Regions from separate parts of the Neobacillus niacini genome, predicted to be linked through region 1. Evidence: riboswitches for the same ligand, from Rfam matches in the RefSeq annotation. Region 1 holds a riboswitch; each other region holds the start of a gene.

Region 1 (7,502 bases):
TCAGGGAACCTTCCACATAACGATATTGTGAACCAAGAACTTCTACAGTCCCTGCTAGTCCAGCAATCCCGCCGCTAAAGAACATGCTGTACAACAGCACCTTTATCTTGTTAATCCCGCCATACTCAGCAAAAAATGGGTTATAGCCAAGCATTCTTACTTCATATCCCGCTGAGGTGAATCGAAGTATAATAAATAGAATAATCGCTAAAACAATGGCGATCACAAATCCCATATGAACACTCATACCTGGGAATAGCTTAGGCAGCCATGCCACCTGGTCAATCATCGGCGTCTGCGCTAAAGCAGCCGAGCCACTTTTGTCTTGAAACGGGTGCGAAACTAAATAACCGGCAAATAATACCGCTACATAGTTTAACAGTAAGGTAGAAATCAATAATTGAACTTTAAATCTCGTTTCCATCCATCCCGCAAGAAGCGACCATAAGCCCCCTCCTAAGAATCCAGCCGCCAATGCAGCTAGTATTTTAATGATTCCAGATCCAGGAACATATAAAGCAGCAAGTGCAGCACTGACAGCACCTAACACCATTTGACCTTCTGCCCCCATATTGAATACACCAGCACGAAAGGCGATGGCCAGCCCTAAACCGATCAAAATGATAGGAGTGGCGCGCGCAAATGTAGCAGTAACAAAGTAAAAGTTACCAAATGCCCCGTCCCACATGACTTTATAGGTTTCCAAAACAGAAGCCCCTACTAAACTAATCGCAACGGCACCTGTCAGGAGTCCGATTAACACGGCCGTAAGAGGCTGTACCAACGATTTAAGCAGTTGTTGTAGTTTTCGCTTGCGATTCATTCTCGTTTCCTCCTGCCATAAGTACGCTTAATCTCTCTTCCGTCGCTTCTTTTCGATTAAGGATGTCCACAATTTTCCCTTCATACATAACAGCAATTCTGTCTGATAACGTCAGTATTTCCGTTAACTCGGATGAGACGAGAAGGACTCCGTCTCCATTATTTCGTTTCTCTATGATCGCTTCATGAATATATTCCATAGCGCCGATATCTACACCACGTGTTGGTTCTGCAGCAATGAGGAAATCTGTTTCAAATCCAAGTTCACGGGCGACAATTAATTTTTGCAAATTTCCGCCTGATAGGTTTCCGGATTTTTCATCTAAGGAAGGTGTTTTAATTTCAAAACGGTCAATCCATCCTTTAAGAAGCTCGCGGAATCCATTTAGTCGAATGAAGGAAGAATGATTGAAGGTTTTCTTTCGATAATACCCCATTAAACCTGTTTCTTCGACAGTCGCTTCCTTCGCCGCTCCCCATAGGTAACGGTCTTCAGGAATATGGGCAAGACCCGCACTTCTTCGATTTGCTACAGATGTGCCATCCAAGATTGTCTCCCCTAAGCGAATACTGCCATTATCGATTTTTCTTAAACCTGTAATCGCCTGGATTAGTTCGGACTGACCATTCCCTGAAACCCCTGCAATTCCGACAATTTCTCCACGGTGTACGGTTAAAGAAAGATCATCCAAAATGGGTTTCTCCTCTTTCCCGCCAATGGTGAGGTTGTCGACTACTAGAAGAGGTTCACCGTCCAATTGGACTCGCTCGGTAAGCTTTTGGAGCTCACGTCCAACCATCAAGGTAGCTAACTGTTCAACATCTGTATGTTGTTTTAACACATTTCCTGTCACCCGGCCATTTCTTAGCACGGTAATTTGGTCCGCTACCTTCATTACCTCTGGAAGCTTATGGGTAATAAGAATAATACTCTTGCCCTGAAGTGCTAAAAATTCAATGGTTTTTAAAAGTTCCTCAACCTCAAGAGGCGTCAACACCGCTGTAGGTTCGTCGAGGATAATAATATCCGCACCCTGATATAACACTTTTAATATTTCAATCCGCTGCTGCTCCCCTATCGAGCAGTCCCCAGCTTTTTTCAATGGATTCACATTGATTTTATACTGATTGCTTAGTTCCTTTACTTTTTCGGCCGCAGCTTTTCTATTAAAGAAACCATTCCGTTTCGGTTCATGACCAATAACAATGTTTTCTGTTACAGTAAAATCAGAGAATAACATGAAGTGCTGATGGACCATACCAATTCCATTTTCAATCGCCTCGAGCGGTCCCGAAAATTTGACGTTCTTACCATTAAGTATGATTTCCCCGCTGGTCGGCTGTTCAAGTCCATAAAGCATCCGCATTAGGGTCGTTTTTCCGGCACCATTTTCGCCGACAATGGCCAAAACCTCTCCTTTTTTCAAATGTATTGAAATCTTGTCATTCGCAAGAAACTCACCGTACTTTTTGGTCATTTCCTTCATTTCTAACACATAGGTCATGGTTTGCCCCCCTTTAAAAATCGAAACCGACTACATCATTGTGCAGTCGGTTTACTTTTTTCAGATTAATTGCTCAGTGGATTTTTGATTTCTCTTTTTCCAGATACAATTTCTTCGTGAAGTGCTTTTACTTGGTCAATCACTTCTTGTCCAACAAAGCTGTTAAGCGGAGTTTTGCTTTCATGTGTTACATATGTTAAGCCAACGCCCTTTTCCTTCAAGCCATACTCGACCACACCAGATTTAAAATTGCCATTTGCAAATGCTTTTATCGTTTCATAGGCAGCAGCATCTGTTCCTTTAAGCTGTGACAGAACTACGTGCTCAGGATCTACCTCAGTACGGTCAACGTCTTGACCTGATGTAAAAAATCCCTTTTCTTTTGCTGCTTCAAATACTCCTAGATCACCGACTGCAGCAGCCCCTGCCACGAAGTCTGCTCCTTTAGAAGCTTGTAATAAAGCTAATTCTTTTGCCTTCGCAGGATCTGTAAATCCTCCAACGTAGTTTACTAAGAACTCCGCGTCTGGATTGGTTTCCTTCAACCCTTGTTCAAACGCAACTGACCATTTTTTCATAAGTGGAATATCCATTGCTACTACCATACCCACTTTGTCGGTTTTGGTAGAAAGACCTGCTGCAGCTCCAAGTAGGAATGCCGCTTCGTGCTCTCTGAAATTTACACTTTGAACATTTGGAAGGTCTACAACGGTATCAATAATCGCAAATTGACGATCCGGATTTTCTGTTGCTACCTTTTTCAATGCATCCTCAGATTCAAATGATGAAGTAATGATTAAATCGTATCCTTCTGCCACAGCTACGCGAAGGTTTTCTTCGATTGCTGAATGATCAGTAGATTCGATTGTGTTCAATTCCACTCCAAATTCTTCTGCTGCTTTTTTTGCACCTTCATCCATTTGCTGGAAGAATGGGTTAACCCCAATTTTCTCAGGCAGAACAAGTGCGATTTTCTTCTTATCCTCTTTGTTTGACGAAGTATCTTTCCCAGATGATTCTTGTGCCCCACATCCTGCTACAAGCAGGACTAAAGCTAGTACGATAAGTGAAAGTAGTTTTCTCATGATGTTCCCCCTGTGTAATATTTCGTTTTTATTACTATTTGTCTACTAATTTACTAAAAAAGTTTAAATATAGCAATACAAAATCGAACATTTTTTAAATATTTTATTTTAATGTTCGTGTTTTGCTGTTTCGGCCCATAAAAAAAACCTCTTCCGAAAGATAGGAAGAGGGTTTATGACGATACTCTTCCTTATCTTTCAGAACGAACTCGTTCTGTAGGATTTGGCACCATACTATATAAATATAGCGGTTGCCGGGCGTCATCGGGCCAGTCCCTCTGCCTCTCTGGATAAGGTAAACGATATGTATGAAACGTAAACATTATAAACATCATAACAATAATAAAAACTAGATTTATTATATTTTAAAAGTTTTAAAATTACAATACTTTTTAAATAGTAAAAAAACAAACTGCTTTTCAACAGTTTGTTTTAGTGGAGAATTATTGCTGCAGCAATTTTTCAATATGTTGTATGGCACCTTTAAGCCGTCTCTCATAATCACCCATCAAGATCTTATAGTCAATATCATGCTTATTTAATAAATCCTTTAGGTGCAGATTGTTTTTGTCCCTAACTTTCTCATCACCGTGAACACGCAAGCCGTCATCCACCCATTTTACATCGGGCTCCAGGAAAAGCCATAGATCATAATCTTGTAGTTTTGCGATTTCATCAAGGATCGGCTGATCTGCTTCATTATATAGATGGGAGTAAAATTGAGTTACGATGGCTTCGGTGTCGATAAACACAAGCTTATTTGCTTTTTCAATTGCTTTAAATTCTTCCATCTTATGCCCATAAGCAATTCGTTGATAATCTTCTTTCACCATAATTCCGTCGCAGCCGCCTAATTCTTCACATAAAGACCGCCCATATTCCTCGACATAGGTAGTGTTATAGATTTTGGCAAGGTTTCGAGTTAAGGTTGATTTCCCACAGCTTTCTGTCCCAATTAACACAATCTTTTTTATAAAATAAGGCCGAACAATATCAGGAATAAACTCCCAATGTTTAAAGACACCCTCGTTACGAATGGTTGTAGCTGAGATGTTTACTTGTGAGCGCGTGGGATCAATCAGTTTATGCTTTGCACTAGGATATAATTCTTTAAACATCTCATTATATTCATGCTCTGAACTAAACACGTAACCGATTGGCTTTCCAATTTCTCTTTTTATGAATTGTGCTCCCTCTGCCCAATTGTAATTGTCGTTATCTTGATCATCTTCAATACTGATTACTTTTACATTCGGCATATCTTTGGTTAATTGCGAAAGCCAGCGTAACCGGATTTGAGCTGGAATATAGTTCATTTTTGTATTCTTACAAAGCTCTCTGTCTCGTAATTCGCTATGAGATAAAACAACATACAGTTCATCCACTATCGTTGAGGCGTGAACAATGGCATAAACATGACCAAGGTGCAGGGGCAAGAATTTTCCTCCGATAAACCCAATTGTCATTTAAGCCGCCTCCTGAATTTGTTTGATTGATAACTTTCTCCAGTTCACATAGCCGTAAATGCTATTGACCAGAAATGCTGACCACATGACTAACATGGAGACATCATTTCCACCTTGAGAGATAAGTGCACCCAGCCATAAGAAGATCGATAAGACATTGACTGAAATCCATAAGAGCCATTGTTCCGTATACCGTTTCAACATCAAAATTTGTGCTGCAATCGATAAAACATTTGTGGCTGAATCCGTCCATACAAGATTGCCGCCTAGGTATTTTAAGAAAAAGCCATATCCAATCGTAAGAATGAGGATCGATAACAACGTATAGAACCAGCCGGTTTTTGTAAGACTTTTTACCATGACATCTTCCCCTTTTACACCCTGTTCGGTTTTGTTCTTTTTCCACAAATAGATTCCGATAAATTGTACCGGAAAATAAAACAGCGCATTTAACATCACTTCACCGTAAAGACCATAGCCATATGCGATATAGGCGTAGGTTAATGTTTGGACAATCCCAAAATAGTAATTAGCGATTTTCCCCTTAGCAACCAAAACGACGCAAAGCATACCGCTTATAGATGAAATAAAGCCTAGTAGTGAGTCTGACCAAGCAAAGAACAAGTAAATGTTAATGAAAGTAAAGGTTAACAACCATCCTATTTCAAATCGCGTCCAATTCTTGAATATCCCCATTTGTATCTCTCCCCTAGCCTTTTAATTTATTTCTATAAACAGAAACAATTGGTTGATAATCGGTAAACCGGTACAGCTGCGCTGGTGTTTTTGAATAGGCATTTGATTTCTTTGGTTTTCCGTTTTCCAAAACCGCTTCAATAAAGGGCAGTGTGGGTGCTTTCCTAAAAAATGCGGCATCGGTCGAGATGGCTGGATCATCCAATACGGTTAATAAAACGCCTTGCAGCTCTGATAACACGAATACTTCCGGAAGGAAATGTTTTGCAAGTGTGGTGAGGGCCATATCCTTCTTAATAAACCATAGGGCGTCATCAATAATGCTGCGATGGTCGAATGCAAGATTAAGGGCTAGAGCCTCTTCCATAGAAAAGAGTTGAATATCTTGAGCATCATAAGTAGTTTTGCGGTTCTTTAAGGAAGATTCATTCGCTATGACATAATGAGCATTTGAGATAATCCAGCCTCTTTTGTCCCGACTTGGGGAATCATAAACGCCAAAATGTTTGATTCGCAGTCCATCCACTCCTGTCTCTTCCTTAAGTTTGCGTTCTGCAGCTTGTAATGCAGTCTCATCAGGTTGAACGAATCCACCTGGCAGTGCCCACTTTCCTGCTTCAATATTGGGGTTTCCTTCATGATCCTGCTCACTTCTTTTAATCAGCATAATCTTCAAACTTTTTATGGGTGGTCTATATTCCCCATTACTTTCCGATGTTATGGTAAAGACAGCAATATCACTGGTGTAACCATCTGGTGTTTGAAATTTGTTTCTCATATTATTTTTTCACCTCGTTTTAATTAACAATTTGTTAATCGTTAATTAAAATATATTCCAAAATTTGTTTTTCGTCAAGTAACAAATTTATGTGCGAATCCCCGATATACGTTCCAAACCGACCTTGCAGGGTTTAGGGAGCATCAAAAATAGCCTAGAGTCAGTTTCCCCTAGGCTAAGAATTTTTAGTTAGTTTTTGTGTTACCAAGTCCAATTCGTGATGGAAAGTAACATTAAAGCAGCGGCTGCTAATGCAATATTCTTTAGAAATTGATTCATCTCGCCTACTCTGGCGTTCTGATCGGTTTCTTTCCAGAAATTATGCATCATGAAAGCTGAAACAACGAGGAAAATTACTAATAAGTAAAGCCCCCATTCTACCCAGTATGCTGTGAGGATACTTAATCCTCCTGCCAGGAGCATTAATCCGGTTACCACAACAGATAGTCCTGGTGCTGGTACTCCCTTATAGGATGCATACTGCTTCAAACCTTGAAATTGGATGAAATGATTTAGACCTGAATAAGCAAAATAAAGACCAAATACTGCCCGACCAACCAGCCATAGCCAATCCATTCAGACATCATCCTTTCATGAGGTTACTAACTTTCTCTCTATATATATACATTAATTTGTTTAAATATTCGTTCACTTCAGGATTTTCGTTATGATGACACCCAAAATTAACCACCTCTGGAGAGACCCTCCTAATGACTATAATCCATTCACATGATATAGTTATAACCGTAGTCGAGAGACACAAACATGAAATGGTGAGTAATCGCGGCTCATGTATAATGAGTTGAGGAAAGTCCAGGCTCGCCCGGTGCTGAGACGCCCGGAGTGTTCGTGCCATCTGCAAAGGTGGGCAGCAGTATTTACTGCTGACGGCGGGGAAATGATGCTACGTCCATCATGGATATGCTCTTAGTACCCTGAAAGTGCCACAGTGACGAATTCTTCTGGAAACGGAAGAAATGGAACGGGTAAACCCCGCGAGCGAGCAACCCAAACTTTGGTAGGGGCACCATCCTGAGGGAAATGAACCAAACGGATGGATCGGTCATTTTTGACTGATAGTCATATGATTACACCTGTTGTGCGAGATTGGCATCGTTTGAGCACGAAGGAACAGAACCTGGCTTACAGC
Region 2 (7,502 bases), 2.0 Mb from region 1:
TTTGTGACTGTTCGAGTCTGACATGCAGGGTTTTTATTCCTCTAAGCACGAGCCATGCATCCTGTGGCCCAAGTACGGCGCCGAAGGAGTTTTGTAAGGAATACAGCCTTTTACCTAATTCCTCATCCTTAACAACCGCTAGACCTGCAACCACATCGCTATGGCCGGATAAAAACTTAGTTGCACTATGAAGGACAACATCTGCTCCTAGTTCTAAAGGTCTTTGATATTCAGGGGTTAAGAAAGTATTATCTACATAAGTGATTGCGTTAATCTCTTTCGCAAAACTTGTAATTGCTTTGATATCCGTTACCTTCAATAAAGGATTAGACGGTGTTTCTACGTAAAATGCTTTGGTGTTAGGCTTGATTGCTGCTTTTACTTGATCAAGATCTGTCATGTCAACAAAGGTATGTTCAATTCCGAAGCGAGTCAGTACCTGAGTGACCATACGATAGGTACCGCCATACACATCATCGGTAATCACGATATGGTCACCAGATGATAAAAGAAGGAAGGCAGTTGAGATAGCAGCCATTCCTGACGAAAAAGCAAAGCCACGCGTTCCGCCCTCTAACTCTGCAATAACATCCTCAAGCGCTTCTCTCGTAGGATTTCCACTTCTAGCGTAATCGTATTTTCCGTAACGATCTAAATCAAATTGATGGAAGGTCGAAGCATGTTGAATGGGCACGCTAACGGCTCCCGTTGCCGGATCGACTTTATGCTGATTATGAAGGAGCTTGGTTTCAAAACTATAATTTTCTGAACTCATTATCTAATCACTCCTTCTTTTAATTTTGCTAATGCCTGTTCAAGATCTTGAACAATATCAGTTGGATCTTCCAGACCAACGGAGAACCTTAATAACCGGTTACAGACACCTGATTGAATTCGAATCTCTTCTGGAATATCTGCATGAGTCTGTGTTGCAGGATACGTGATAAAACTTTCCGTTCCGCCCAGGCTTTCGGCAAATGTGATAAGAGAAAGACTTTGAAGGAATGGATTTACCCAAGCTTCGTCTTGTAAGCGGAAGGAAACCATTCCTCCTTTTCCTGGATAAAGGACATCTGTTATACCATCATGATTAGAAAGGTATTCAACAATCGCCTTTGCATTGCTTTCATGTCTTTGCATTCTTAGTGATAAAGTTTTCATTCCGCGCATAACTAACCAAGAATCAAAAGGGCTAAGAACACCGCCGGCTCCATTATGATGGAAAGCCAATGCCTCACAAATTTCTTTACCCTTAGCAACAATTAGACCTGCAAGGACATCATTATGTCCGCCTAAGTATTTCGTCGCACTATGAATGACGATATCCGCGCCTAACAAAATTGGCTGTTGGAGAAGCGGGGTATAAAACGTATTATCAACAATCAGAACAATTCCGTGCTTTTTCGCAATTTTAGACACAGCACCTATGTCTGACTGCTGCATAAGTGGATTAGTTGGAGTCTCAAGAAAAATCGCCTTGGTTTGAGGGGTTATCCTTCTTTCAATTTCTTCTGGACTACAAGTATTAACATATTGGGTTTTCAAGCCCCATTTTTTAAATCCCTTTTCTAGTAAACGAAATGTTCCTCCGTACAAATCCTCACTCACAATCCATTCGTCCCCGGACTCGAAAAGAGAAAGAATCGTAAATATGGCTGCCATCCCTGAGCTGCAGGCAAAGCCTTGATCCGCACCTTCTAGGTCGGCAATCGCCTTTTCGAGAAGCTGGCGGGTAGGATTACCTGTACGTGAATAATCATACCCTGTGGATTGTCCAATTCCCTCGTGACGGTAGGCTGTTGAAAAATAAACAGGAGGATTTACGGTGCCTGTCACCGCATCACTTCTATTTCCAATTTGTGCTAACTTCGTATCAATCTTATATACCATTATCTTTATCCTCCTTTATATAAACAAAAAAAGCCTTCTATAAGAAGAAGACTTTTGGATGCACATTAGCATAGGTCATTCTTCTTATCTCACAAGTTAATAAATAACTTGATGGACTTAGCACCTTTTCAATGAAAAACAACATTGAAGGTTGCTGAGACTTCATAGGGCCATTCCCTCAGCCTCTCTTGATAAGAAAGTACAATATTTAGACTTTTTATAAAATTTACTACACTAAAGGAGAAGTGTCAATGCATTTTACAAATTAATATCAAACAATTATTAATGAAAGCGGTTAATCTTATTTTTTGTTTTTTTCCCATATTTTAAATTTAATATAGTTTATATATTCTTTGAAATCATCTTTATTAATTCCGTCTTCAATGGCTTTTTCTACTAAACTTTTCCACTCTTTATCAAGCAGCCAATCTCCACTGTTTTCTATCTGATTCTCTATTGAATCCATCCCAGTCAATAAATATTCAATAGAAATGTCTAAAGGTTTGGCAACCTTCATTAGAAAATGTATAGATGGATTTTTATTTAGGTTCCGTTCAATATAGCTTAAATAGGATTTTGATACATTAGCGAGGTCAGCTAATTCTGTAATTGAATATCCTTTTTGTTCTCTTAAGATCTTTATTCGTTCTCCAATCATAGGCTTCTCCTTATGACCAAATTTATAATTTTCTTTCCTTCTGGAAACTTGCAAAAAAAATGAGTAGAAAGACAATCTGCATATCATGGGGTTATTTAGAGTGTTTAGTAAAATAATGAGGCCCTGCAAATACACTTGAAAAGTATAAAGTGAATCCAATCATGGATTAACTTAAAAGGCTAGAGAGGAACAAACTATTTAAACATTAATCATATTATAAACTAAAAATTGTTCTCTTTAAAGAACTAAATTTTGATAAAAAAAATCATGGCTTTCTAAAATTTAAGAAGGAAATGTGTCAAATATTGAGGGAAAACAGGAAAAATTGGTATGTGTTTTGGATTTGTTTTTTCGACCCACAGTGCTATAATGTTCTTAATATCGAATTGGTTATTTGTGTAAAACGGGGACTCTTATAAATTGGGATTAAGTAACGATTAGTGCTAAAAAGTGTTTCACAGTATATGGAGGTGCAAGGATGAGAGTTCTCTTAACAGGTGGTTACAGAAGATTATGAATAAAAGGAGTTTGATACTATATTTTTCAGTATTAATGTCGGTAACAGCTATTCTTTTCTTATATAACAATGAAGTCAATAACAAATATGAACAGGAAGACAAAGTAGTAGCAAGGGCAGTTAATGTTCAGACCGAATATGTGAATGTGGATGAATTTGGTGCTAATGGAGAGGATTCGAAAGATGATTCCCAATCCATACAGGCAGCAATAGATTATAGTTATGATTCAAAAATTGGAAAAGTTAAGCTACTTGGAAATAAAAAATATATTTTGAAGCAGGGACTGGTATTAAAAGCGGGAGTTGAACTAGAATTTGGTCAAAATACGAGGTTAAGAATAGATGGGAATTTCCGAGCAATCGATGTGAAAAAGAATGCATCAATCTTAAATGGTGTTCTTGAAATTGTTAATCCTAACTTTAGTTCAGATGCCATTTACATCGACGGTGATCAGAAAATTTGGTCATGGGATAGAACGCAAATAAAAAATGTAACAATCGTAAACGCTGCCGGTTCAAATAAAGGTACAGGTATCCATCTTTATGCCGGTGAGTCAGGTCATTTCATTTCTTTTATTAACTTTATCGATATACGAATTGCTGGATTTCATACTGGTGTTAAATTAGAAGCTGTTAAACCAAAGGATAAAGATAAATATAGTTTTATTAATGGCAACCGATTTATAAATCTAACATTAGATGACTGTATAAGAGGAATTGATATTATTAGTTCCATTACGATTCCAAATGAAAGTTCTGGTAATGAATTTAGTGGTCTTCAAATTCAGGTGTCTAAACATACGAAAGAAGTAATAACAGTTAACGGTTCTGATAATAAATTTGAAGGTATGATATGGGACGTTCATCTTTTAAAGGACAATAAATCAATAATAGAATTTTCGAAGGATTCTATGAGGAATAGTTTATTTTCTAATATAGGATCAGCCTATATTAGAGATAAAGGGAAAAATAATTATTATTCTTCACCGGAAGAAGAGGCGAAGAATAATAGATAAAAGGCACAGCATTTTTGTTTATAGATAATTTATTTTCTTTGGAGGTTATTATGGACGAAAGAATCAATTTAAAATTATTTTTGCACATTATCCGAAAGAGAATACTTACCATCATTATTACAGTCCTAATTGTTTTTTTATTAACCTTGGCAATATCGGGATTTTACTTAAAGCCGACCTATGAAGCCACTGAAAATATATTAATTGGTAAATTAGAAAAGAATGAAAGTACTTATGGCGGTGCACAAGAGCTAAGTATGTTACTTGCTTCTACCATTGATTTCATAAAGAGTCCTGTAGTACTAAATTCAGTTCAGAATGAGCTAAATATTTTGGATGATGAATTAGCGGAAAAAGTGGTTATTCAAAATAATAGAAACTCACAAATTATCAATATAGTGGTTAGAGACAGTAATATAGAAAATTCGAAGGAGCTCGCCCACACAATTGCCACTGTCTCTGTTAATAAAATGCAGGAACTGTTTGGTGTCAGTGATATTAAACTATTACGTGATACAAATGGGGAGCCGTCAGTAAAGAAAGTTGGAAGTATGACGATAAATATCGCAATTGGTATAATGGTTGGTTTTCTATTTGGAATCGGTCTTTCAATGCTTAGAGAGTACTGGGATGATTCAATAAAGGATACAAGAGAAGTGGAAGATATACTAGGTTTATCTGTTTTAGGAGAAGTCAATTTGAAGAATAAAAGAAACAAATCTAAAAATAAAACTTATACGAAGCCTAAGGCTGAAATCTTAAGAAGAAATGGGGAACAAATCGGTGTTTAAGAAAGATGAAACAATAAAAAGAATGCAAAGACTACAGCTCAATGAGGAATCAGTTAGTAAGGAACAAATTAGAATGATCCGAGCTAATATTGAATCAAAATTAGATAGGGATTCTAATTCATTTATGTTGACCTCACCTACCCAAGATGGAGAAAAATCAATTATCTCATCTAAATTAGCCTTATCATTTGCTGAACAAGGGAAAAAAGTCCTTTTAGTGGATGCCAATCTAAGGAAACCTACTCTGCACAATTGGTTTAATCTAGATAATGAAACTGGTTTAACCAATGTGATTACGAAGGAGGAAGATCTCCACCTTCATTGTAAAGAAACGTTATTTCCTGGTCTGTATCTCTTACCAACCGGTCCTATTCCTTTAAATCTTTCAGACATATGGATTACGAAAAAGATCAATCAATTGGCAAGAAAATGTCAATCAGAATTTGAAATCGTTATTTATGAGGCTCCACCGTTTTTGACCGTATCAGATTCTCATATTCTAGTAAACCAATGTGATGGTGTAATTTTAGTGGTAAGAGCTAATAAAACCAAGAAAGAAGAGGCACTTAAGACGAAAGAGTATATAGAGAGAACAAGTCAAAAAATCCTTGGAGTCATTTATCAAACAGGATAATGCAGGCAGTAGTTTTGGTAACCAGGTGTCAAAATAAGGTGGCTAATTCATGGACAATATAGTTAAGAAAAATTCAATTGCAAAGAATATTATACATTTATTTTATAGTACAGCTTTATCTAGTGTATTAAATGCTGCGGCGTTAATCGTGTTAGCTTATTATTTACAGTCTTATTATTATGGAATGTTTAGTGTTGTTTTAGCGTTTGCCATGATTATGGGCTATTTTACAGATGCTGGACTAAGTGACATCGTCCTAAGAGAAGGGTCTAAGAAGGAGGTTAACACATCCATTCTTATTTCCTCATACGTGAAAATGAGAATGGGTTTACTGGTCGTTACATTTCTATGTGGATTCCTAATTATTCATCTATCAAACGCAGGACAACGAGAAATCATTCAGACATCCTATTTTTTGATAATCCCAATGGTTACAGGAATTGCATTACAAAGCATAGGAACAACCTATTTTCAACTGATTGAGAAAATGCAGTTTTACGGACTAATCCGTATTATTTCATCTATTTGTTTAGTAGTCACCCTTACAATTGGGATGATTCTTCAACTTAATCCACTGATCATTTGCACTCTATATGGACTTTCTTATTTTGCAGCAGGGATTTTTGGGGTCTGCCTCGTTAGTAAAAATGTAAATATCCGATTGAAAGGCCCATTCCATAAAGGATTATTACAAAATTTAGGCTCATTTACATTAGGTGGTTTGATTTTTGTCATGCTGCCTCAATTAGGACCGCTTGTGCTGGAAAAGACGATAACCCTTAAAGAAGTCGGCTTATTTGCAGTAGCATATCGAATCCCGCAAGCCCTCCAGCAGATTCCCTTTATTGTTGCTGGAGCCTATTACCCGGTATTGTTTAGATCATATAATAATAACCTTTTACAAGATCACTTAAAATACAACATTGAGCTAATAAAAATTATCTCTTTAGTTGGAATGGCCATGACAATTCCATTTTACTATATGTCAGAAAGTATTATTCAGTTGTTATTTGGTGAAAAGTGGATTCAAGCAGCCTTACCACTTAAGATTTTATCAGTAATGTTAATATTACAGGCGATAAATATTGCCTTAGCAGATGGATTAACGTCAAGAGCATTACAGTCTTATCGTACCGGTGTTCAATTAATCGCAGTTTTTCTTGGTGTTTTACTTTATATGTTCTTTAGTAAATCTTATGGCGTATCTGGTGCAGCAGTTGCTGGTGTAATGATTGAACTGTTATCCTTACTAGGCTTTTGGTTATGCATACCAAATCGCTGGATTATTGCAAAAAGGGTAATTGTTCCGTACTTAGCCATTTTTATTATTTGTTTAGCTTTTATTGACTTTTTTCTAGATTCTCTCCCATTATTAGCCATTGTCGTCAATTACAGTTTATTGGCTGTTGTAGTCTTTCTCGATAAAGAAAATAGGGAAAAGATAAACGGTTATATAAAACCATTGGGAATCAATAAAAGGTGGAAATCGAAGAAATCTGAGGGGGTTTAAGATGTACGATAATTTAACTCCAAAATCACATAATTACAGCTTTACAATCTTCCTTCTCTTTTTATTAGTTACACTTGCAAATTATTACATTTATGTAGGGTTTGCTATAAAGCCCTATATGATTTTCCTCATCTTGTTTCTTATTATTAATCTTGGTTTATTTTACTTTCAAAGGCTGCACTTATTTGAAATTGCAATGTTGTTATTTTACTTGATGTATAGCTTCAGTGGGGCATTTGCCTTATATCCTGCGGCAAGTATTAGAATCATCTTTGGAATTATCCTTTATATCTTTTGCTATTTTATTATGAAGTCAGTTATTGGCAATGCTAGAGATTCGGTGATTGAAAGAGCACTATCCGACGCTGGAATATTTTTTAATGTTGCAAGTTTAACCCTCTATTTTGTTGGCTTAAAAAGTCTAGGGTTTGTATTTGAGGGTGATAGGGTCGTCCAATTCGGGGTACTGTTAGATAGAGATTACCC
Region 3 (7,502 bases), 1.1 Mb from region 1:
GTTCATATCTTGCAGCCTTAATCATATTTGGCATTGGAGAGTATTCAATCTGGTTTATTTCTTTTTCAACGGTAAGAAGACATGGCATTTCTGACTGAATTAGCTCATAGCCGCTAGATAATTTTCTTTTGATTAAGACGGTTTTTTCTTCTTGGTTGACTTCAGTAACTTCAATTACATTTGTTACAGGTGGTATATCTAACCTCCTAGCAATTCCAGGTCCAACCTGACCCGTGTCCCCATCAATAGCATGCTTTCCACAAATAATCATATCAATAGGAATTTCCTTGTTTATTTTTTCTAATGCTTTAAATAAGGCATAGCTGGTTGCAAGTGTATCTGCCCCGGCAAAGGCACGGTCCGTAATTAAATACCCCCGGTCAGCACCTATCTCAACACTCTTTTTAATTATTGCTGTCGCTTGCGGCGGTCCCATGGACAAAACTGAAATCGTACCGCCGGTCTTTTCACGAATGCTTACAGCTTCTTGCACAGCATGAGCATCATAAGGATTCAAAATGGCTGGTGCGCTTCTCCGGTCGAGTGTGTTTGTTTTGGGATTGATTTTAATGATTTTAGTATCTGGTACTTGTTTTACACATACGACAATGTGCATGTAGTACTTTCCCTCCCCATAATTGCTATGTTTGTTTGAAAGCGTTTGCCTTCCTTGGTTATAAAAAATGCCATATTACGATATATGTATCGCAACACAAGCATAGTACCAAACAATGATAGATTCTTTTTTCTAAATTGATAAATTTAGGGATTGAAGTAAAATCTAGGAGTATAAGATTAGCAGAACCTCATGGTGTGGAAATAGTAATAAGAATAGTACTAATTTAACTATAAGAAATATTCAGATATAGACAATGATAAAAATCACAGTTTCTGTCTAAATATGTAGTTTAATTCATATTGCAAAATTTTTAATGAATGAAAGGTTTGAGGCTTGCATGATGGAAGTGTTTGTAGGAAGCGTTCTTTCTGCTTTATCAACTGGAGCGGGTGCCCTTTTTATTCTGTTTATAAATCAATCTCTTACACACCGCTGGATGGATATGCTCTTGGCTTTTAGCGCAGGGATTATGATGGCTGCCTCAACAATTGGGCTTATTCCTGAAGCCTTGAAGCTTGGGGGTTTTATTTCACTATCTCTCGGTGTATTCTTTGGGGTATTATCATTAACAACTCTCGAAAAAAAAATTCCGCATATTGATCTTGAACATAATCGGTATGGAATCCAATTTGATGAAAAGGCTTTGTTAATTATTGCAGCGATTACACTGCATAATATTCCAGAAGGTTTGTCGGTCGGTGTCAGCTATGCTTCGCAAACAGAAGATACGGGGAATTTAATCGCTTTGGCAATTGGGTTTCAGAATGCACCAGAAGGCCTTCTTGTTGCACTGTTTTTAATTAATCAAAAAATAAGCAAACTCAAGGCCTTTTTACTGGCTACTCTAACGGGGGCAATTGAAATTGTCACATCTTTTATAGGATTTTATTTAACCTCGTTTGTCCAAGGGCTTGTCCCCTATGGTCTTTCTTTTGCGGCAGGAGCGATGCTGTTTATTATTTATAAAGAGTTAATTCCAGAAAGCCACGGAGATGGTAATGAACGAGTTTCTACTTATGCATTTATTACTGGTCTTTTAGTTATGGTTTTTTTAATAGATATTTTTTAAGTGCTAATCCTATACAAATACTTTCGGCCATATCATTACCATTTGATTAAATGCGAATTTCACTTCTTCATTTGGCCGCGGAAATTGCTGGGCTGCTCTCTGATATTCATTTATTAATACATCTAATTCTTGGCTGTATTTTATTGTTTCTTCACTTGTGAATCCTTTTTTATTTGCACAATTTATCATCATTGCTCGTTTGACTTTTATTGCGTTAAGCATCTCAGAAGGGTTATAACTATCCATGTACAATCTCTCCACCTACTCCTTACTCTTTTACACTAAACTGTTAAAAAATTGATTACTTGATGAATTATGACAAGATTTTAGTAAAAAGTAAATACTTTCGCAAAAGTAGACAAAACAAGCATTTTATTGCATTATTCGACAAATTTCACATGCTGTTCTTTGTTTTTACGACAATTTTCCATCTGATTTCGGTAATTTTTTAGTAAATACATTTACTAAAACACAAAAAAAAACTGGCTTTTTAGCAGCCAGTTAACATAAATTATTGATGAATTTCTTCATTTTCGTATATTGGCACCCAGCCCTCTGTAGTAACAAAAATACGAATAGCGACTACTTTTCGATCTTCTTCTAGTGTAAAATAATGTCTTGTGTTTTCTGGAACTGAAATTAAATCTCCTGGATTAAGATGAACTTCGAAAAACTCACCGTCTTTTCCTTGGATTACAAACACTCCATGACCACTTACGATAAAACGAACTTCATCATCCGTATGGTGGTGCTCATTTTTGAAGTTTGTTAGCAAGGTATCTAAATTTGGAGTATTATCAGACAATGAAATGATATCCTGCGCTTTATATCCTCTTCTAGCAGAAATATCTGAGATTTCAGTTGAAAAAACATTTAGGATTTCATTTTTTTCTTCATCACTTAAAAGATACTTTTCAACAAGCGTAGCTGGAAGTTTTGTAATATCCCAATTTTCATAAATTACATCTTGTGTTGCTAGGAAACTTGCTACCTCTTCTTGATTTTGAATTTTGTCTTCTCTATTTTGAAATGTAATATATGCCATTATCTGATCAACTCTCCCCTATTAATTTATACAACTTTAAATAACTGGTATGGCTTATGTTCTAGTAAGCGTAATTGGTATTTAAATAAAAACTCAGAAGCCTCAAGAATTTTTTTTGCCTCAAATGCATCTCTTCCCCATACAGTGATACCATGATTACGGATTAATACAGCACCCGAATCTTCTTTAATATGCTCAGAAAATGCATGTGCAAGCGTTGGGATATGAGCATAGTTTTTAATAATTGGAATCGTCAGCACTGCGTCCTCTTCCCATTTGTTGAAAGCCTTAATCAGCTCCTGCCCCTTAAACGTCACCTCACCCTGATTACCATAAACCTCTGATATTACATTATTATCTATGGTGTGAACATGGAGACTACAGCCTGCTTTGGTTTTACGATAAATTTCGACGTGAAGCAGCGTTTCTGCAGAAGGCTTTAAGTGAGTTTCTTCAACTGCATACCCAAATTCATCTACTAACAAAAAGTCCTCTTCTGTACGTTTGCGTTTATCCTTACCACTCGCGGTAACCAGAAATTGCAGAGGATTATCACTTACCTTAATAGCAAGGTTGCCGCTTGTTCCCATAAACCAATCGCGCTCAGCTAGTTCATCCTTTATATCTGCTAATTCCAGCCATTTTTCTTTTAACATGATGTCCTCTTCACCTCAATCTGATCTTTAATTTCTTCTATACAATCATAAAAGGTAGTAAACCCTTTATAATTTAAACCCCATTCAGAACATTTTTTCTCCAGTAGATCTCTTGCCAGCACGAAATTTGCTTGTTTAGCCGCTTCAAGATCGGTTACGGAATCACCGATTACAATCTTATAGATATCTCCATCTTTATTTAGCTTACGGATAATACTAGGCTTGCAGCACCCGCATTCATTTTCACATAAAGAATCACAGGTATACGGCCATAGGATTTTTATATTTTCCCCTGAAAAATCGCTGTGGTTACAATAAATCCCTTCAAACGGACCGTATTTTTCAAGAATTGGATAAACAAAGAAATCAATTCCACCGCTGACAATATACAAAGGGATATTCTCTTTTCTTGCAAACTCCACAAATTCAGAAAACCCTTCTCGTATCCTGGCGTTTTCGATGGCAAACTTTGTAATTTCTTCTTTTTTGCTGCTTGGTAATTCTGCAAATAATTTACCTACACCTTCACTAATGGAAATCTCTTGTGATAAAATTTGGTCTTTAATTTGCTCCCAATTAGGTGGTGCAAATTTTTTCATGATTGCTATGATGTTATCACTCTCGGTAATTGTCCCATCAAAATCACAGTAGATAACAGGCTTCATCTATACTGACACCTCTTGATTTCCCCATAACTGCAATGCACTCTTAAGCTCTGGGTAAAGATGGGCACCTTCGGCTAGTGTTTTCCCCTGAAGATTTACTTCAATTGCTTGGCGGAATGCAAGTCCGCCGCCGCGGGCACCATTTGGATGACCATGAACGCCGCCTCCAGCGTTAATAACAGATTCAATCCCAAAGTCCCGAATCAAGAGTGGCACTAAACCTGGATGTATGCCTGCTGAAGGGACAGGAAACGACCGCTTTATAGTGTCCGCTTTGATTAATTCTTCTGCAATAGAAATAGCAGAGGATTTCTCTAATGCCACTGTTCCATATGGTGATGGAAATAGCGACAAATCAGCACCAGCAAGTCTAAGCAGCTTACCTAGTAATAAAGAATGAGAGAGGCCATACTGGGAAGATGATGTTAACGCCCCGCTTACAGCAGGATGAGCCATTAATGGCAATGCAATTTGATCATCCTCGCGTAACTCCTGCAGAACGTCCAATCCATAGGCAAAAACATTAAAAAGTAACAAGTCTGCACCAAGCTCTTTTGCTTTCCGTGCTTTGTCCTTCAATTGTGATGTTCTTCCTGTTAGATTTACCGCATACAAAGTGCGATGTCCGGTTTGTTCAAATACTTCCTGTAACACTTTTTTGCCTTCTGAAATTCTTTTTTCAAACGGAGTCAGCTCATTTTCAAAAAGAATTTCGTCATCCTTTACGAAATCAACACCACCAAGAGCCTGCTGCCTTAATTGCTCTGTTAGGAAACGAATATCCTTCCCAAGAACTCCTTTAAAGATGCTCATTAATAGGGGGCGGTTAAAAACCCCAAGTTTTTCTCGTAACCCTTCAATCCCAAATCTGGGTCCAGGAAATTTACTTTTTAATTCATTGTCAAACTGTAAATCTATTAATTTTATTTTTCCGTCTAATGAAAGTTTTCCAAAAACGGTAGTCAGAATAGCAGGAATATCATTAGAGAAATTAATCGTTGGATATGCTATACGGATTATCGACTGTTCCTCATTTATTCCCTCAGTCGATACTACTTTGCCCTTGTGCTTGCGTAATTGACTCTGTTCTAGTTCAGGTAAGTTCGTCCATGAACCGACAGTCAAACCTAAAGCAATTTCCTCAGCTTTTTTTTCTAGATTTTTTTCACCATGAACTAGGTAGGTAGCTATTAATTCAGTCAATTTTACTCTTCCTTTCTCAAAAAAACATAAAAAACCTCTTCCAAAAAAGAAGAGGTTAGCATCGCAAACTAACATCTTCTCATCTTTCAGCTTGTGCTGCAAGATTTAGCACCGTGCCTAACATAAATGTTAAGTCGGTTGCCGGGCTTCATAGGGCTTTTCCCTCCGCCTGCTCTCGATAAGAAAACGATCGTATTATTTATTGTTATCACGTTGATAAACTATATTTTGCATTATCCCAAGAATCACATTTTTTGTCAATCTATTTTTTGAATATTTCTAACTCACTAATTCTTCTAACCGCTTCACCTAAACGCTCCTCACTTGTGAGCAAACCAACCCGGACATAACCTTCGCCTAATTCACCAAATGCAATCCCAGGTGCCACAGCAATATGTGCTTGTTCCAGTAAGAGATCGGCAAATTCAGTTGATGTAAGTCCGTCAGGAACCTTTAACCAAGCAAAAAATGACCCCTTCGGCGCTGTCACATTCCAGCCGAGAGAACGAAGTCCGTCTATTAAGACATTTCTTCTGCGCTCATAGAGATGATTCAGTTCTCGAACACACTCCTGCGAACCGGTTAACGCTTCTCTTGCAGCTTCCTGAATGCCGCCAAATATGCTGCAATATAGGTGGTCTTGTAAAAGCTCAATGGCTGAAATAACACTGCTATTGCCTACAGCGAATCCGACACGCCACCCCGCCATATTGTAGGTTTTCGAAAGAGTATATATTTCAATCCCAACTTCTTTTGCTCCATCAATTTGTAAAAAGCTCAATGGCTTTACTCCATCAAACCCTATTGCCCCATATGCAAAATCGTGTACCACACAAATATCATTAAGGCTTGCAAGTTTGACCGTTTCCTCAAAAAATTCCTTCGTGGCTGCAGCTCCTGTTGGATTGTTCGGGTAATTAAGGAACATTAATTTAGCTCTTTCAATCGCCTCTGAAGATAAATCATTATAGTCAGGCAGGAAATTATTAGCTTCCCGTAACGGCATCATTACCATTTCTGCTTTTGCTAAAGCTACCCCAGATAAGTAATCTGGATAACCAGGATCAGGAACAAGCATTGTGTCACCTGGATCTAATAAGCATTGCGGAATTTCTACTAAACCAGCTTTACCTCCAAACAAAATGGCTACTTCCTTGTCAGCATCAATCGTAACGTCATATTCTCTTTTGTAAAAATCGGCGGCTGCCTGCTTTAAATAACGGTGTCCCTGAAAAGGGGAATACCTGTGATTTGCAGGATTAGCAGACGCTTCCTGCATTTTTTTCACGATATGATTTGGGGTAGCCTGATCGGGATTACCTTGTCCTAAATTGATTACATCATAGCCTGCTTCAATGTATTTTCCTACCTTTTTAACTAAAGAAGCAAAAAACTGTTTCGGAAGATTGTTTAAAATTTGAGATGTTGGAAATTGTTTCATCATATCACCTGCTTTAATTAGTACATTTTATTGTTGAATTCTAGTCACAAATGATATAACTTTTAAGACAGCTTGTAAAGAAAAAATTCCGAAATTTCAAATGAGGTGAAGTTAAGTGAAATTTAAAATAACATGTTTGCAAATGGACATTGCCTTTGGAGACCCAAATAAAAACTACCAACACGCAGAAAAACTTATCGAAACAGCAATGAAGGAAAATCCAGATATTATTGTTTTACCGGAGTTATGGACAACAGGGTATGATTTGACACGACTTGATACAATTGCAGACAGAAATGGTGAAGAAACCATTGATTTTTTACAGAAAGCAGCGAGGAAATATCAAGTTCACTTTGTTGGAGGTTCAGTGGCAAATCGAAGTGATCTAGGAGTTCAAAATACCCTCCTTATTATTGATAATGAAGGTAGGCTTGTACATTCATATAGTAAATTACATCTTTTTAAATTGATGAATGAACATCTTTATCTAGAATCAGGTAAGGAGAAAGGGTTATTTGAATTGGATAGCCGTACTTTTGGCGGAGTAATTTGCTATGATATTCGTTTTCCTGAATGGATACGTGCACATACCGCAAACGGAGCGGAAGCTTTATTCGTTGTTGCAGAATGGCCTGCTCCACGTTTATCGCACTGGAGATCACTGCTTATAGCAAGAGCAATTGAAAATCAGTGTTTTGTCATTGCTTGCAACCGATCCGGTTCCGATCCAAATAATGAATTTGCCGGACACTCGATAATTATTGATCCTTGGGGAGATGTTATTGCTGAAGCAGGAGCAAGTGA
Region 4 (7,502 bases), 1.9 Mb from region 1:
AGCCTTGCTGTTTATAGCGGTCCACGACTGTACTAATCAGTTCAAGATCTGTATCTGGGAAATAGGATTGAATAGCCTCTGCTATTTCGTCAGCGCTATGTGTGTCAACCCATTGCTGTGCCTTGTAAACGGCTCTTGTGAATTTTTCTACAATATCCTTGTTTTCTTTCATGTAACTGTCCTTGGCCATAAAGGTTGTATATGGAACATGGCCAGATTCTGTTCCAAAGGAAGCAATAATATGTCCTTTTCCTTCTTTTTCGAAGATACTCGCCTGTGGTTCAAATAATTGAACAAAATCGCCTGTTCCAGAAGCAAATGCACTCGGAATGTTTGCAAAATCAATGTTTTGAATAAGATTTAAATCTTGATGAGGATCGATACCATGTTTCTTGAGAACGAACTCCCCAACCATTTGCGGCATACCGCCAGTACGCTGCCCTAGAAAAGTAGACTCTTTAAGAAGATCCCATGAGAAATTATCAATTTTTTCTCTTGAGACTAGGAAGGTACCATCTGTCTGCGTGAGCTGGGCAAAATTAATAACCGGATCATTGGACCCTTGAGCATAAACATAAATAGAAGTCTCAGAGCCAACCAATGCAATATCAGCACCATTTGATAACAGTGTTGTCATTGTTTTATCGCCGCCAAAGGCTGTAGAAAGTTCAACATCTAGGCCCTCTTCTTCAAAGAATCCTTTTGCGATAGCAACATATTCAGGGGCATAGAAGATAGAACGAGTAACTTCAACCAAACGAACCTTTTCTATTTTCTCTGAATCGGTTTTGTCAGCATCGTTACAAGCAGCTAGAGAGAACATGAGAAGTACAATAAGTAGTGAAGACAAGCTGATTTTTAACCATTTTTTCATACCAAACCCTCCTTAATACAATAAAAATCTGGGCTGTTGACCTAACATATCGTATGAAAGAGAACTAAATGTGTGAATGCCTATTTATATAAATTTTTTTACGGAATAATGGAAAGGTGAAATGTAGTGAACAATCAGAATGGAAAAATCATTGAAATTTATCGTTTTCCTTCACCCAATCCCAATGTGGTTTTAAGGGAGATTACTTATCTTTCAAATGGCTTGAGAGTAAAAGGACTACTAGCACAACCAAAAATACAAGGAAACTATGATGGCTTCTTATATTTGCGCGGCGGTATTAAGAATGTGGGGAAGGTGAGACCCGCAAGAATTGCCCAATTTGCCTCTGAGGGATTCATCGTATTTGCTCCTTACTATCGAGGAAATCAAGGAGGAGAGGGAAATGAGGATTTTGCCGGGGAGGACAGGGGGGATGCTTTTGCGGGCTATCAGCTTTTAAAATCGCTTCCTAATGTTGGGCATATCCACGTTTTTGGTTTTTCTCGAGGTGGTGTAATGGCATTGTTGACAGCACTTCAATACCCTGAGGCAGCTTCGATTGTTACTTGGGGCGGGGTAAGTGATATGTCACTAACCTATGAAGAGAGAAAAGATTTACGGAAAATGATGAAAAGGGTGATTGGCGGTACACCTGGAAAATATCCTGAGAGATATGAAGAACGAACGCCTCTTTATGAGCTTGAAAAGCTTATAGCTCCTGTTTTAATCATTCATGGAGTTAATGATCAGAATGTATCGGTGGAGCATGCCTATAGGCTGGAAAAAAGGCTTAAGATGTTAAATAAACAGGTGGAATGTTGGTATTTTGATGATTTCACCCACTACTTTCCTCCTGCAGTTAATAGAAAAATCGTGAAGGATTTAGCGAAGTGGATGAAATCCCAAATCAAAAGATGTTAAAATAACAGTAAGACCAATTAAAGAGGAGCGGGTAGATATGGGTATGCCCCTTGAGTTGAATACGATGATCGTTACAAAAGGAAGAGAAAAAAGAATTGAAGAAAATCTTTTCGTATTAGAAAAAGAAGGCTATCGACTTTATCCGATTGATATTCAAATTGAAGTAAGAAAAACTATTGAAAGCGATACGAGCGGAACAGCTGTCATTAAAAAAGTAGAATGGCAAGGAAGCCGCACTTTGTTAACTTATCAATTAATTTCACTAAATTCTACAAATTAGTAAAAAGCCCTTATCGACAGCGATAAGGGCCTACTTTTTTCTAGGCAATAGGTCCGCCTTTTTCTTCAATCTCAGCTGAAACTTTTGTGAATTTCTTAAAGTTTGCACGGAACTTACCTGCTAATTCTTTTGCTTTATTTTCATAATCTTGAGGGTCAGCCCAGGTTTTGCTTGGTTGAAGGACCTCATCAGGTACACCTGCAATGTGGAGTGGAATATTCAGTCCAAAAATATCATCTTTTACGGTTTCAACATTGTTTAGTTCACCTTCAAGTGCTGCCTGAATCATCGCCCTTGTATAGGATAACTTCATGCGGCTGCCCACTCCGAATTCTCCCCCAGTCCAGCCAGTATTCACTAGGAAGACATTTGCATTGTGCTCAAGGATTTTTTCACCCAGCATTTCTGCATAACGTGTTGCTGGCAATGGCAAGAACGGTGCACCAAAGCAGGTAGAGAAGGTTGCTTCTGGTGAGGTAACTCCTCGCTCGGTTCCTGCCAGTTTGGACGTATAACCACTCAAGAAATGATACATTGCCTGCTCTTTTGTTAACTTTGAGATTGGAGGCAGTACTCCAAATGCATCGGCGGTTAAAAAGACGATGGTATTCGGATGACCAGCAATGCTTGGTTGAACAATGTTATCGATGGCATGCATCGGATATGCAGCCCTCGTATTCTCAGTTAGAGAACCGTCGTCATAATCTGCTATTCTTGTATCTGGATTCAGAACAACATTTTCTAATACAGAACCAAAATGGATGGCGTCAAAAATTTGCGGCTCTTTTTCCCTTGAAAGATTAATGGTTTTTGCATAGCAGCCACCTTCGATATTAAACACACCATTTGATGACCAGCCATGCTCATCATCACCAATTAAGCGGCGTTTTGGGTCCGCAGATAAAGTGGTTTTACCGGTTCCAGATAGACCAAAAAACAGTGCAACATCACCTTCAACACCAATATTAGCAGAGCAATGCATAGAGAAAATATTATTCTCAGGTAAAAGATAGTTCATAATCGAAAAGATCGATTTTTTCATTTCACCAGCATATTCTGTACCGCCAATTAAGATGGTTCGTTTTTCAAAAGAGATAATAATAAAGGTTTCAGACTTTGTTCCGTCTACGATAGGATTTGCTTTGAAGTTAGGAGCGGAAATCACAGTGAAACCAGGTTTATGTGTCAGCAATTCTTCTTCACTTGGCCTAATAAATAATTGATGGGCGAATAGATTATGCCAAGCCAATTCATTGACCACTTGGATCGGTAATTGGGTTTTTTTATCTGCCCCAGCAAACCCTTTAAAAACGAAGATTTCATTTTGTCCTTTTAAGTATTCTAATACTTTATGATAGAGGTTATTAAAGACATCTTCAGATATTGGCTGATTTAAATTGCCCCAATCAATTTTATCCTTAATGGAGTCTTCCATAACAATAAATTTGTCTTGAGGCGACCTGCCAGTATATTTACCCGTTGATACACTAATGGCACCAGTTGAGGTTAATTTTCCTTCATTTCTAGATAAGACTTTTTCCACTAATTGAGGAACTGACATTTGAATGTGCACATGACTTTCTTCCAGCAATTGGCTTAATTCATTTGGGATGTGGACTGAATTCATATCAGAACGAACCTTCCTTTGCAAGTTTTTAATATTCAATATATTCACAAAAAGTATAACACATTTAATTGAATAGTCTATACTAATTAGTAAATTTAGGTTGTATTAATAAACCGTAAATTAAAAATGGTAAAATTTCGTATGTTTATCCTAATTTTGCTAAAAAATTCATTGACAATGTTCGACAGCTTCAAGTATGATACTTATTTGAACGGATACTCTCTTATCCTGAGCTGGTGGAGGGACAGGCCCTATGAAACCCAGCAACCTGCTTTATGAGAAGACCATTATATTTATTGGTTCTATTCTCAAGTGCGAAGGTGCTAATCTGACGCAAGGCTTTGACCTTGAACGATAAGAGTGAAAGGACCGGAACAACCTTTCCTCGTAATGGTAAGGTTTTTTGTTTTGTATAAGACCTTTTATCAATAGAGTTATAATAAAAATCCTTTGTTTATTTCATACTAAGGGAATGAGTACCGTATCAATTTCAGTGGTTCTTGAAGTATACCTGTAACCTTCACATGAACCTTGATTTATCTCATATAAGAGGAGGAAATCAGATGTCAACAAAACGTCGTTTGTTCACTTCTGAGTCAGTTACGGAAGGTCATCCAGATAAAATCTGTGACCAAATATCTGATTCGATTTTAGATGCGATTTTAGCAAAGGATGCAAATGCTCGTGTTGCAGCTGAAACATCAGTTACAACCGGGTTAGTATTAGTTGCAGGGGAAATTACTACATCTACTTACGTTGATATTCCTAAAATTGTTCGTGAGACAGTTAAAGGTATTGGTTACGATCGTGCAAAATATGGCTTTGATTCCGAAACTTGTGCAGTATTAACTTCAATTGGAGAACAAAGTCCTGATATTGCAATGGGTGTGGATCAGGCACTTGAAGCTCGTGAAGGACTAATGTCTGATGAAGAAATTGAAGCAATCGGAGCAGGGGACCAAGGTTTAATGTTTGGTTTTGCTTGTAATGAAACAAAAGAACTTATGCCTCTTCCGATCTCTCTGGCACATAAGCTTGCTCGTAAGTTAACAGAGGTAAGAAAAGATGGGGTGCTTGAGTACCTTCGTCCTGATGGAAAGACTCAAGTTACGGTTGAGTATGATGAAAATGATAAGCCTGTTCGTATTGATACCATTGTTATTTCAACTCAACATAATCCTGAGGTAACATTGGAGCAAATCCAACGTAATTTGAAGGAATATGTTATTAATCCAGTGGTACCTAAAGAATTAATCGATGAAAATACAAAGTACTTTATCAACCCAACAGGACGTTTTGTTATTGGCGGACCTCAAGGGGATGCTGGTTTAACAGGTCGTAAAATCATTGTTGATACATATGGCGGATATGCTCGCCATGGCGGAGGCGCTTTCTCCGGCAAGGATCCTACAAAGGTTGACCGTTCTGCGGCTTATGCAGCGCGTTATGTTGCGAAGAATATTGTAGCAGCAGGACTTGCTGATAAAGTGGAAGTACAGCTTGCTTATGCAATTGGGGTAGCGAGACCCGTTTCAATTTCGATTGATACCTTTGGAACTGGTAAAGTGACCGAAGATGTATTAGTTGAACTTGTAGGTTCAAATTTTGACCTCCGTCCAGCTGGAATTATTAAAATGTTGGATCTCAGGCGCCCAATCTACAAACAAACAGCTGCATATGGTCATTTTGGCCGTACAGATGTGGACCTCCCTTGGGAGCGTACAGATAAAGCTGATGAATTACGTCAACAAGCAAATACTAAGTAAACCCAATACGGGAGTTGCATTTAATGTAACTCTCTTTTTCATTTCTACGTCTAAGTTTAGGGCAATGTGTTTAGGTGAAAACTATTTGTACCTGAATTTTCCTACCTTTCACACTGCCATTTTTATGTGAATAGTGGTAGGATAGGAGAGTATGTTTTTTAAGTTTTGATATTTAGATTGGAGTAGGTGACGTACATAATGTGTGGTTTTATTGGTTGTGTACACGACAAGGAACAAAACTATCGTGATGAACAAAAACAACAATTCAAAAATATGAACGATATTATAACCCATCGTGGACCTGATGATGATGGCTTTTATTATGATGGTCATATTCAATTCGGTTTTCGCCGTTTAAGTATTATTGATATTGAATGTGGGCATCAGCCATTAACGTATGAAAATGAGCGCTATTGGATTATTTTTAATGGTGAAGTTTATAACTACCTAGAACTTCGTGAAGAATTGCTCAAAGAGGGCTTACAATTTGTAACTAACTCTGATACAGAAGTTATTATTGCCTTGTATAGTCATTTGAAAGAAAAAGCGGTTGAAAAATTGCGCGGGATGTTTGCCTTTACCATTTGGGATAAACAAGAACAAACAGTGTTTGGTGCAAGGGATCCTTTCGGGATTAAACCATACTTCTATTTTGAGGATGGGGAAAGGACGTTTTTTGCTTCAGAGAAGAAGAGTATCCTTCTAGCACTAGAAAACGATGTTTTAGATTATGATTCTCTGCAGCATTATTTAACGTATCAATTTGTTCCTGAACCAAATACGATGTCAAAAGGCATTCATAAGTTAGAGCCTGGACATTATTTTACAAAAAAAATCGGCTCTCCAATGGAAGTTAAAAAATATTGGAAGGCACATTTTAATCCGGTTCAGAAATCAGAAGCGGCATTTATCAAAGAAATTCAAGAGGTATTAATCGATTCTGTTAAAATGCATATGAGAAGTGATGTTCCTGTTGGTTCATTCCTTTCAGGCGGGATTGACTCTTCGATTATTGCTTCGATTGCTAAACAATTTCATCCTGCCATTAAGACATTTTCAGTAGGTTTCGAGCATAATGGTTTTAGTGAAATCGATGTTGCAAAAGAAACGGCAGATAAACTTGGGGTAGAAAATATCAGTTATGTGATTACTCCTCAAGAATACATGAATGAACTTCCAAAGATCATTTGGCATATGGATGATCCACTTGCAGACCCAGCTGCAATTCCGTTGTACTTTGTGGCACGTGAAGCAAGAAAGCATGTTACGGTTGTTCTTTCTGGTGAAGGTGCGGATGAATTGTTTGGCGGCTACAATATTTATCGTGAACCACAGGATTTAGAAGTGTTTAATAAAATCCCAAGAGTAGGAAAAGTATTACTAAAAGGCATTGCGAACATGATGCCTGAAGGAATGAAAGGGAAGAGCTTTATTGAACGTGGAGTAACTCCTATGGAAGAACGTTATATTGGGAATGCTAAAATGTTCACAGAGGAAGAAAAAAGGGATTTGCTATCTGTTTACCGAGAAGGTATAAATTACTTGGATATCACAAAACCACTTTATGCTGAATCAAAAGGCTATGATCCAGTTGATCGTATGCAATTTATTGATATCCATACATGGATGCGCGGAGATATTTTATTAAAAGCGGATAAAATGACGATGGCTCATTCATTAGAGCTTCGAGTTCCATTTTTGGATAAAGTGGTTTTTGAAGCGGCGTCAAAAATTCCAACTAGCTTGAAAACCGCTAATGGTACAACGAAGTATATTTTACGAAAAGCTGCAGAAGGAATTGTTCCAGAGCATGTATTAAATCGTAAAAAACTAGGGTTCCCAGTGCCGATTCGCCACTGGTTGAAGAATGAAATGAACGAGTGGGCAAAAACGATTATTAGGGAAAGCAACACGGATCATTTATTAAATAAATCTTACGTTTTGAGACTTCTTGAAGACCACTGTCAAGGGAAGGCGGATAACAGCCGTAAAATATGGACCGTGCTAATCTTTATGGTTTGGCACCAGGTTTAT

What was found. A riboswitch is a leader RNA that binds a small molecule or an ion and turns the genes downstream of it on or off. The one in region 1 is predicted to bind S-adenosylmethionine.
Region 2: linked by a shared signal. The riboswitch ahead of ACN6MT_RS10305 (methionine biosynthesis PLP-dependent protein) and the one ahead of ACN6MT_RS20735 (BMP family lipoprotein) in region 1 are both predicted to bind S-adenosylmethionine.
Region 3: linked by a shared signal. The riboswitch ahead of mtnW (2,3-diketo-5-methylthiopentyl-1-phosphate enolase) and the one ahead of ACN6MT_RS20735 (BMP family lipoprotein) in region 1 are both predicted to bind S-adenosylmethionine.
Region 4: linked by a shared signal. The riboswitch ahead of metK (methionine adenosyltransferase) and the one ahead of ACN6MT_RS20735 (BMP family lipoprotein) in region 1 are both predicted to bind S-adenosylmethionine.

Annotation. Positions count from the first base shown of each region.
Region 1 is NZ_CP183883.1:4,198,238-4,205,739, forward strand. Features, by position in the region: gene ACN6MT_RS20725 (ABC transporter permease) at 1-823, opposite strand, end outside; gene ACN6MT_RS20730 (ABC transporter ATP-binding protein) at 789-2,327, opposite strand; gene ACN6MT_RS20735 (BMP family lipoprotein) at 2,393-3,412, opposite strand; SAM riboswitch class I at 3,601-3,709, opposite strand; gene nadR (multifunctional transcriptional regulator/nicotinamide-nucleotide adenylyltransferase/ribosylnicotinamide kinase NadR) at 3,856-4,878, opposite strand; gene pnuC (nicotinamide riboside transporter PnuC) at 4,879-5,574, opposite strand; gene ACN6MT_RS20750 (NUDIX domain-containing protein) at 5,588-6,352, opposite strand; gene ACN6MT_RS20755 (DoxX family protein) at 6,554-6,928, opposite strand; RNA gene rnpB (RNase P RNA component class B) at 7,122-7,502, shown strand, end outside.
Region 2 is NZ_CP183883.1:2,184,506-2,192,007, forward strand. Features, by position in the region: gene metC (cystathionine beta-lyase) at 1-775, opposite strand, end outside; gene ACN6MT_RS10305 (methionine biosynthesis PLP-dependent protein) at 775-1,890, opposite strand; SAM riboswitch class I at 1,972-2,088, opposite strand; gene ACN6MT_RS10310 (helix-turn-helix domain-containing protein) at 2,192-2,548, opposite strand; gene ACN6MT_RS10315 (hypothetical protein) at 3,062-4,081, shown strand; gene ACN6MT_RS10320 (YveK family protein) at 4,132-4,872, shown strand; gene ACN6MT_RS10325 (CpsD/CapB family tyrosine-protein kinase) at 4,865-5,506, shown strand; gene ACN6MT_RS10330 (oligosaccharide flippase family protein) at 5,556-7,016, shown strand; gene ACN6MT_RS10335 (O-antigen ligase family protein) at 7,018-7,502, shown strand, end outside.
Region 3 is NZ_CP183883.1:5,287,205-5,294,706, forward strand. Features, by position in the region: gene ACN6MT_RS25895 (electron transfer flavoprotein subunit beta/FixA family protein) at 1-616, opposite strand, end outside; gene ACN6MT_RS25900 (ZIP family metal transporter) at 957-1,688, shown strand; gene ACN6MT_RS25905 (aspartyl-phosphate phosphatase Spo0E family protein) at 1,698-1,934, opposite strand; gene ACN6MT_RS25910 (1,2-dihydroxy-3-keto-5-methylthiopentene dioxygenase) at 2,200-2,733, opposite strand; gene ACN6MT_RS25915 (methylthioribulose 1-phosphate dehydratase) at 2,760-3,389, opposite strand; gene ACN6MT_RS25920 (2-hydroxy-3-keto-5-methylthiopentenyl-1-phosphate phosphatase) at 3,383-4,054, opposite strand; gene mtnW (2,3-diketo-5-methylthiopentyl-1-phosphate enolase) at 4,055-5,257, opposite strand; SAM riboswitch class I at 5,334-5,442, opposite strand; gene ACN6MT_RS25930 (pyridoxal phosphate-dependent aminotransferase) at 5,520-6,698, opposite strand; gene ACN6MT_RS25935 (carbon-nitrogen family hydrolase) at 6,814-7,502, shown strand, end outside.
Region 4 is NZ_CP183883.1:2,273,956-2,281,457, forward strand. Features, by position in the region: gene ACN6MT_RS10820 (ABC transporter substrate-binding protein) at 1-874, opposite strand, end outside; gene ACN6MT_RS10825 (alpha/beta hydrolase family protein) at 1,001-1,795, shown strand; gene ACN6MT_RS10830 (DUF2584 domain-containing protein) at 1,833-2,075, shown strand; gene pckA (phosphoenolpyruvate carboxykinase (ATP)) at 2,116-3,702, opposite strand; SAM riboswitch class I at 3,923-4,063, shown strand; gene metK (methionine adenosyltransferase) at 4,266-5,468, shown strand; gene asnB (asparagine synthase (glutamine-hydrolyzing)) at 5,667-7,502, shown strand, end outside.